DNA from 3 places in the Priestia sp. RMT2NF4 genome. Region 1 is predicted to be linked to each of the others. Evidence: riboswitches for the same ligand, from Rfam matches in the RefSeq annotation. Region 1 holds a riboswitch; each other region holds the start of a gene.

Region 1 (3,226 bases):
GGTGTTGTATAGATGGAACTTGCATACGTTACGCGACGATCAATAATTTGACAGCCTGGCAGCGTAAACTGATTTTGTTGATTTGCTATTAACAGTTTGCTTACAATCAGTTTTGTTGTGCTTGTTCCAATATCTAAACCTATGCTCGTGATCCATTTCTGTAGCATACGATCAATCCTTTATCTCGTTTGAATATGTTGACTATCATAAAACAGTTTTTTGAATATTTCACTAACTATGTTATCAAACCTGACACACTTTTGTGTAAACAAAGGTGACAAATAAGAAAAAAGACTAAATCTTGGCAGATTTAGTCTTTTTTCTTATGATGAGTGTGATTTAGTTACAATCATTCTTGATGCCGATGGAATTAACAATGAAAGAATGACTAAGCAGGCTATTAGTGACCCTACCATTGAAATACCGTTCATTGAAAAAGAATACCACAGAGCGGACATACCCTTTGGTGCGTACGATCCCCAGAAAATAATACCAGCAATAAAGTGCCAGAAATAACGTGCGAAGCTGCCGATAATAAGGGATAAAACAATTAAAACAAAAGCTTTTGATCTGTTATTGGTAGCTAAATTTGTTTTAATAGATTGTGAAAAAATACCTCCAAAACCTATAAAAGCAAAAGCTACAATATATTCAATAAATGTTTGTAGCGCTGTTAAAATATAAGCTGTTCCTGTCGCTAACTGCAAAAGTCCCCATAATAGACCAGATAGAGCCCCGCCTTTTACTCCCCAGCGAAAGCACATAATAAAAATGGGCACCATGGAGAACGAAATGCTCACAGCCGTCGCAATTTTAATTGAAGGCAAAAGGTCAAGTAGAAGTGCCAATGCTGCAAAAATAGCTATTTCAATTTTAGCCTGTAAAGGTAATGCTTTATTCACGTTTCTCACTCCTGTTTTTGAATCATTCATATCAAACGGTTTACACAGGAGTAAGCAAATATATGCTACTATTCCCACATTCCTACGCTAGCGTTAACTAACAGGTTCAAAGGGTCTGAACATTTCGTTCACTCTCAGCACGGCGGCTCCCCCTGTGGTACGTTTGGATATTTATGTAGTATAAAGACAATGTTTATTATACCATACGTAACAAAATAGATTCGAGAGATTTCAAAGATGTTTCTATTTTCTGAATCTATTTTTTATAATGACAATCGTTTTAGTATTTGTTATACTTCTTTTATGTCAATTGAATATAAAAAACCCTCATCCTAATCGATGAGGTAGAGGTCGCAGTTTTTAATAGTAAAGTAACGGAAATGCAGAGAACATTGAGGATGTTGCTTGAAAGGAAAAATTGCCGAAGTTTAAATCACTTCTCGGTTGATTTAAGCTGGGGCTGTCTCCGAACAGGAACAGAACTGTCACATCATGCGAGTGATGTGAAGAGCTATCTTCACGGAAGGTTGACGCGGTTTTCAGATTTAAAAGCGCGCACATATACTGCGGGCTTTTTTTATGTTATCCCGTCTCTTTCCGTACATTCGAAAGGAGTATTTATCTATGCAAGAGCAGCAAGAATTAAAACGTGGGTTGAAATCTCGCCACTTAACGATGATTTCATTAGGAGGAGCCATCGGAACCGGCTTATTCCTAGCAAGTGGTGGAGCAATTCACACAGCAGGACCTGGGGGAGCGCTTTTAGCTTACGCTATTATTGGCGTAATGGTTTACTTTTTGATGACCAGCCTAGCAGAGCTCGCAGCTTATATGCCTGAAGCTGGTTCATTTAGTACGTATGCGTCTCGTTTTGTAGATCCATCCTTTGGTTTCGCTCTCGGCTGGAACTACTGGTATAACTGGGCTATTACGATTGCAGCTGAATTATCTGCTGGAGCCCTTATTATGAAATTTTGGTTCCCGAACTCTTCTTCTATTTTATGGAGTGCCCTGTTTTTATTAATTATGTTTGGGCTTAACTACCTTTCTGTAAAAGGATTTGGTGAATCTGAATTTTGGTTTTCGTTAATTAAAGTAGTAACGGTTATTATCTTTTTAGTTATTGGTATTATGATGATTTTTGGTATCTTTAACAATGAAGCACCAGGTTTTAAAAACTTCACGCTTGGTGATGGACCGATTCACGGTGGATTCTTCACTGTACTAGGTATCTTTATGGCAGCTGGTTTTTCATTCCAAGGAACAGAGTTGCTTGGAGTCGCAGCTGGAGAAAGTGAAGATCCGGAAAAAACGGTTCCTCGCGCAGTTAAACAAGTCTTCTGGCGCATCTTGTTATTTTATATTTTAGCTATTTTTGTTATTGGAATGCTTATTCCATACACAGCGAATTCATTAGCAAGTGATGACGTGCGAGTAAGTCCGTTTACTTTAATATTCGAACGAGCAGGTCTGGCGTTTGCAGCATCAGCGATTAATGCCGTTATTTTAACAGCTGTTTTATCTGCTGGTAACTCAGGCATGTATGCTTCTACGCGTATGCTGTGGAACTTAGCGAAAGATGGAAAAGCACCAAGGTTCTTAGCAAAAGTGAATAAACGAGGCGTTCCAGTTAATGCCTTAATCGCAACGGCACTTGTCGGTACACTTGCATTTGGTGCTTCATTTTTTGGAGACGGTGCGGTATATACGTGGTTACTTAACGCTTCTGGTATGTCTGGTTTTATTGCTTGGTTAGGAATTGCGATCAGCCACTATCGTTTTAGAAGAGCATTTGTTGCTCAAGGTCATGATTTGAGTGAACTTCCATATCATGCAAAACTTTTCCCATTTGGCCCTATCTTTGCCTTTATTTTATGTGCCGTTGTTATTTTAGGCCAAAACTATTCGGCATTTATGGGTGACTCGATTGACTGGTACGGTGTACTTGTTTCTTATATCGGACTTCCTTTATTCTTAATTGTTTGGTTAGGATACAAATGGACGAAAAAGTCGAAGCTTATCCCGTTAAAAGAATGTCAAGTAACAGTGAAAAAATACGAATAAAAAAAGCTCTCTATTCAAAAGAATAGAGAGCTTTTTTTATATGAGCTGATCGTCAAAATGAAGAGATATATAAGCGGGTTGGTTTTTCATAACAAGCATATAACCTTTGAGGGGACGGTTATAGTAATCAGCAGCTTCGATATAATAAATACGCTGAATTAACCTGCTTAAATGAGTTGCAAAAGATGGAAGTTGGTGATTAGGAATGGTTTGGATGTAGTCTATGATTTCTTGTTTAGTTTGAAGGCCTGAACGGGTAC
Region 2 (3,226 bases), 190 kb from region 1:
ATTATTTTTGCACCGTTTTTCTTCGCTGCATTCACAAGTGCGTTTCGAAGAGCTCTTCCGTTAACGCGAGCGGCTCCACTAATATGAACTGAACTGTATTCTTCCGAAAGAGCCGGAAACAAAGCCTGTGTTTCTTTAGCGGATAAACGTGTAATCTCGCCTATTTCGGGGGCTTCTTCCCGACGCTTATATGCTCGTTCTTCCATTTTTTTAAGCTTTTGTTCATCAGTGTGTAAACTAATTGCTCCTACTCGCTTATATCCCGTATCCGTTTCTCCATCTTCTTCTAATTGCTGAATTAATGTTTGATAGTACTTGGCGCCGCCTTTTGCTAAGCGGTACCATGCTTTATTTCGACGCTGCGAAAGCCATGGACAAACAATTCCTGCTGCTGCATCAGTAGCTTGACCAGCATCCTTGCGATCTATCAATGTCACATCTGCTCCTGCTTTTGCTAAATGATATGCCGTAGAAGCTCCAAGTACCCCAGCTCCAACTACGATGTATGTTTTCATACCAAAACACCCTTTTCTTTCTTCTAGTATTCTCATGCTATATGTATGCAATTTTAGCATAGCAAAAAAAGAAGTCACATACTAGGCGAAGCTATTTTAAGCTTATTTTTAAGCCTTGCTGACTTTGACATATAGCTCCTTTCGTCTCGTAAACAAAAGCGGTAGAAGTTCTTTTACCAAGATTATAACAGGGTGAAGAAAGCCATAAATAGTGGTAGTACGTCTTTAACGCTGTGGCTTACGGCTTTTCTATTATAGGTGCTGAATAAAAAAATGAAAGAATAAAACCACTATAATATGTAAATAAAAAGAAATAACCGTTATTTTAAGGAGAGCGTATGCAATCTTCATTTGTATTATTTTTTATCATTCTTGGTTTACTATTTGGCAAGTGGCGAAGGTATCAAGAATACTACCCTACTTTGCTGTTTTGGGTCACGGGGAATTTGCTTTATGAAGTGCTGCTGTTTCATCACCGCGTATGGGTATTTCACCCTGTTGGTATTGATCATCTTTTTCTACCCGATCACCTAATGGTTTCTCTTGGAATAACCTTAATTATTTATCCGTTTGTTATACCGGTTTTTTTAGGAAGGCTGCCGCTGCATGTAAGCGGCCGGCTGTGGTGGATTCTTTTATGGGCGCTTTTATTTACTGTGATTGAGTTCATTGCTTATGTTAATCACAGTATCACTCATCATTATGGATGGTCGCTGCTATGTTCTTTTCTCTTCAATATTGTCACGTTCTCACTTTTAATCATTCATCAGAAGACAGCGCTGGCTGCTTGGATTCTATCTGGAAGCTTCATAGCTTTTTTATTTATCTTCTTTGATATTCCTATGCCTTAACTTTTCATTGACTAGACAGAGGAAAAGGAAATATAATAGGAGTTACATTTAAATATAATTTTCCTCTCTGAGAATAGAGGTGCATGAAATCAAGAGTCACTTATTGGAGACTAATGGAGTCTGTGAAGATAAGTAAAAGGGATTTCGTGCCGAAGTATATAAACATCCATTGTGTTCATATACTGGTTCAGTATTGAATAAATGCTGAGCTGTCACAAACCACTTGGTTTGTGGAGAGCTATTGAAGAGATGTTGATGCCTAGAATGTAATAATACTTTATTATTATGAAACCAAGACGCGTGAACATCACTTCACGGGTCTTTTTTGTGTTTTTCTACTGACCATCAAAGTTATAGTTGAATGATTTAAATGGAGGGATACGGATTATGTACTTACATGGAACGAGTAAAATTAACAGCAGCAATCATTTAGAAATTGGGCAGTGCGATACGGTCGAACTGAAAAAACAATACGGCACTCCCCTATACATCTACGATCAAGAATTAATTGAGACGAAATGCAAGGCCTTCCATTCAGCCTTTCAAAGAAGCGGATTTTCATATCAAATCGCCTATGCAGGGAAAGCGTTTCTTTGTATGGAAATGGCTAGCCTTTTAACGAAGCTTGATATGTCATTAGATGTGGTCTCAGGAGGCGAATTATTTACAGCTCTTGAAGCGGGATATCCAGCTGAACGCATTCATTTTCACGGAAATAACAAAACGATTGAAGAAATTGAAATGGCTCTTGATGCGAATATTGGCTGTTTTGTTGTGGATAACTTTACCGAACTTGAAGTTTTACATGCCTTAGCAGCTGAGCGCAAACAGAAAGCATCTATTCTTCTGCGTGTTACTCCAGGGATTGAAGCCCACACACATGAGTATATTATGACCGGACAGGAAGACTCCAAGTTTGGATTTGGTCTTTCCAATGACCAGGCTATGAAAGCGGTAAGTTCTGCATTAGAAAAGCCTTACTACGATCTTTTAGGCATTCATTGTCATATTGGTTCGCAAATTTTTGAAGTAGATGGTTTTTCTCGCGCCATTGATATTTTAACTGATTTCTTATTCAGTATTCGTGATAAAATGGAATTTGAAGTAAAAGTTTTAAACGTAGGTGGTGGTTTTGGTATTCGTTATACCGAAAGCGACTCTCCACTTCCAGTTGAGTATTATGTAGATGCACTGACAGAAAAGCTAAGCCGCACGTTAACTGAACAGAATTATACCCTTCCGGAAGTCTGGATTGAGCCTGGAAGAAGCATCGTAGGAGAAGCAGGTACAACGCTTTATACAATCGGCTCAACGAAGGAGATTCCAGGTGTACGCAAATACGTAGGAATTGATGGCGGTATGACCGATAATATCCGTCCTGCTCTTTACGATGCAAAACATGAAGCTGTCTTGGCTAATAGAGTGACGGATAAAAAAGATGAAACAGTATCAATTGCGGGGAAATGCTGTGAATCAGGAGATATGCTTATTTGGGATATCGATTTACCGCGCGTTAATCAAGGAGATTTACTAGCAGTATCCTCTACAGGTGCCTACAACTATTCAATGGCTAGCAATTACAACCGTATTCCGCGCCCTGCTGTTGTATTTGTGAAAAATGGAGAAGCTCGTCTTGCTGTAGAGCGAGAAACATACGAAGATTTGGTGCGTAAAGATGTAAAGCCAGTCGTTACTACGTATGCAATGAGCAAATGATAGCTGTTCTTGCGTAGTAAAGAAGCTATTGTTGTTTGGAGGAAATCTATATGGTTTTAAGTGTATTTAAAACGTACAGATCATCGCTTATTCTGCTTCTCGCTATTTTAATTGGCGGGATAGCAGGATATGCTATCGGGCCCG
Region 3 (3,226 bases), on a different contig from region 1:
ATCTCATGACGGAAAGACGCTTCGACTTGTAAACGACATTGTCGACTTTGAATATATCGTCACATCTTCTAATTTAGAAGCGCTTATTTTAGAAATGAATTTAATTAAAAAGCATGACCCAAAATACAATATTATGCTTAAAGATGATAAGGGCTATCCGTTTATTAAGATTACAGCTGAAAAACAGCCCCGACTTGTTATTACAAGAAAAATAAAAAAAGATAAAGGGAAATACTTCGGTCCTTATCCTAATGTTCAAGCAGCAAATGAAACAAAGCGGCTTCTTGATCGCATTTATCCGTTAAGAAAGTGCTCCACTATGCCAGATAGGCCTTGTTTGTATTACCATATCGGGCAATGTCTAGCTCCTTGCGTAAAAGAGGTAAAAGAAGAGCAAAACAAACAAATTATTGAAAACATCACGCGGTTTTTAAATGGTGGATATGAGCATGTCAAAACAGAGTTAACTGAAAAAATGTTAAAAGCTTCAGAAGAACTTGACTTTGAACGGGCTAAAGAATACCGAGATCAAATTGCTCATATCGAAGCGACAATGGAAAAGCAAAAAGTAACGTTTAATGATTTTGTTAATCGAGATGTGTTTGGCTATTCTTACGATAAAGGCTGGATGTGTGTTCAAGTTTTCTTTATTCGCCAAGGGAAATTAATTGAGCGAGAAGTTTCTATGTTTCCTTTTTATAAAGAGCCAGAAGAAGATTTCTTAACTTTTATCGGTCAGTTTTATGCCAAAAATATTAAGCCAAAAGAAGTGATGGTTCCAGCAACGATTGATGCAGAGTTAGCTGAGAAGTTAGTAGAAGTAGAGGTTCAGCATCCAAAGCGAGGCAAAAAGAAAGAATTAGTAGAACTTGCGTGTAAAAATGCAAAAATTGCGCTCGGTGAAAAATTCTACTTAATTGAACGAGATGAAGAGCGTACAGTTGGCGCAGTTGAACGGTTAGGAGAAGAGCTTGGAATTGCCGCTCCTTATCGGATTGAAGCATTTGATAACTCAAATATTCAAGGAACAGACCCAGTTTCTGCGATGATTGTTTTTGTTGATGGGAAACCGGAAAAGAAAGAATATCGCAAATATAAAATTAAGACCGTAAAGGGACCAGATGATTACAGTTCCATGAGGGAAGTCGTTCGCAGACGGTATTCCAGAGCGTTAAAAGAAGGCCTTCCGCTTCCGGATTTAATTGTTGTAGATGGAGGCAAAGGGCATTTAGCTGCAGTCCAGGACGTTCTCGAAAATGAATTGGGACTTTTAGTGCCTACAGCAGGTCTTGTTAAAGATGATAAACACAGAACCTCCAACCTGATGATTGGTGAGCCTCCTCAAATCATACCGCTTGAACGCAATAGTCAAGAATTTTATTTGCTTCAGCGAATTCAAGATGAAGTTCACCGCTTTGCAATCACCTTCCACCGTCAAGTGCGCTCTAAGTCCGCTTTTCAGTCAGTTCTAGACGACATTCCGGGAGTGGGAGAAAAGCGTAAGAAAGCTTTGTTAAAGCATTTTGGTTCGGTGAAAAAATTGAAAGAAGCAACGGTTGAAGATATACGAAATTCAGGTGTTCCTCAAAACATTGCTGAAAAAATTTATGAAACATTACAAAAATAGTCTTGAAATAATAGAAAATATTTGATAAGCTATTAACTAATTTCATACGACACTTCATCAAATGAAGTGAAGATAGAGGTGCAAATTTAATCAGTACGCATCAGGAAGGGTATGAGCCCTTATGAACGATGCGGAAAGGGAAATTTGCCGAAGTGAACATTACCTCATAGTAATGATTGCTGGTTCTGCGTTGAATAAACGTAGGATTGTCAAGATGTAGATTCTTGGAGAGCTATCTCACGGCAGTGGACGGTTATGTTTTATAATTTTCGTTCGTTAAGCAATGAGAGCTCATCTCATTGCTTTTTTTATTGTCTGAGTAAAAAAATTTAGCTTCTCATCATCCTGCATATGCAAATTTATTGAAAAGGAATGAACAAAATTATGGCATTAATCGTTCAAAAATTTGGTGGAACATCTGTTGGTTCTGTTGAACGTATTCAACATGTAGCAAACCGTGTTATTCAAGAAGCAGAGCGCGGTAACCAAGTAGTAGTTGTTGTATCGGCAATGGGCAAAACCACAGATGCACTGGTGAAATTAGCAAGTGATATTACGGACAGTCCAAGTAAACGCGAAATGGATATGCTTCTTACAACTGGAGAACAAGTAACGATTTCCCTGTTAACAATGGCTCTTCAATGCAAAGGTCATGAAGCCACTTCGCTAACAGGTTGGCAAGCTGGTATCCAGACGGAAGCAGTTCACAGCAATGCACGAATCCAGCACATTGACACGACTCGTATTCAAAGCCAATTAGATAGAGGTCGAATCGTAGTAGTAGCTGGATTCCAAGGCTGTTCAGAAGATGGAAGCATTACAACATTAGGTCGAGGCGGCTCTGACACGACGGCAGTAGCTCTTGCCGCGGCACTAAAAGCTGCAAAATGTGATATTTATACAGACGTAACAGGAGTGTTTACGACGGATCCGCGCTACGTAGAAGATGCTCGTAAACTTCATTCTATTTCATATGACGAAATGTTAGAATTAGCCAATTTAGGAGCAGGGGTGCTGCATCCGCGCGCTGTTGAGTTTGCAAAAAATTATCAGGTACCGCTAGAAGTGCGTTCAAGCTTAGAAAACGAGAATGGAACGATTGTTGAGGAGGAAGTTTCAATGGAACAAAACTTAGTCGTAAGAGGAATTGCGTTTGAAGATAATATTTCACGGGTGACAATTGAAGGGTTAAACAACGAGTTACAAACTCTTTCTACTATTTTTACAGCATTAGCAAAAGAACAGTTAAATGTGGATATTATTATTCAAAACGTAACGGCTAATAATCGCCTCTCTATCTCATTTTCTATTAAAACTGTAGATGTAGAAGCTGCTCTTGCCGTCTTAAAAGAGTATAAATCTACCTTGGGGTATACGCGTATTGAACATGAAAGCAGTCTGGCTAAAGTATCGATTGTGGGATCTGGCATGATATCTAATCCAGGTGTTGCAGCCGAAATGTTTGAAGTGCTGGCAGGAGAGAAAATTGAAGTGAAGATGGTCAGCACGTCTGAAATTAAAGTATCTACAGTTGTACCGCATGCTGATATGGTAAAAGCTGTTGAGACGCTTCACGTAGCATTTGAATTAGAAGAGCAG

What was found. Region 1 has a riboswitch for lysine ahead of ACMX9J_RS03570 (amino acid permease). Riboswitches for the same ligand answer to the same signal wherever they lie in the genome.
Region 2: linked by a shared signal. The riboswitch ahead of lysA (diaminopimelate decarboxylase) and the one ahead of ACMX9J_RS03570 (amino acid permease) in region 1 are both predicted to bind lysine.
Region 3: linked by a shared signal. The riboswitch ahead of ACMX9J_RS18450 (aspartate kinase) and the one ahead of ACMX9J_RS03570 (amino acid permease) in region 1 are both predicted to bind lysine.

What each region holds. Positions count from the first base shown of each region.
Region 1 covers NZ_JBLQZO010000001.1:713,490-716,715, forward strand. The annotation lists gene ACMX9J_RS03560 (ethanolamine ammonia-lyase reactivating factor EutA) at 1-167, opposite strand, end outside; gene thiT (energy-coupled thiamine transporter ThiT) at 324-932, opposite strand; TPP riboswitch at 965-1,065, opposite strand; lysine riboswitch at 1,240-1,424, shown strand; gene ACMX9J_RS03570 (amino acid permease) at 1,527-2,966, shown strand; gene ACMX9J_RS03575 (hypothetical protein) at 3,003-3,226, opposite strand, start outside.
Region 2 covers NZ_JBLQZO010000001.1:521,885-525,110, reverse strand. The annotation lists gene ACMX9J_RS02610 (NAD(P)/FAD-dependent oxidoreductase) at 1-515, opposite strand, end outside; gene ACMX9J_RS02605 (CBO0543 family protein) at 854-1,366, shown strand; lysine riboswitch at 1,433-1,615, shown strand; gene lysA (diaminopimelate decarboxylase) at 1,754-3,082, shown strand; gene ACMX9J_RS02595 (dicarboxylate/amino acid:cation symporter) at 3,133-3,226, shown strand, end outside.
Region 3 covers NZ_JBLQZO010000004.1:177,869-181,094, forward strand. The annotation lists gene uvrC (excinuclease ABC subunit UvrC) at 1-1,627, shown strand, start outside; lysine riboswitch at 1,693-1,870, shown strand; gene ACMX9J_RS18450 (aspartate kinase) at 2,012-3,226, shown strand, end outside.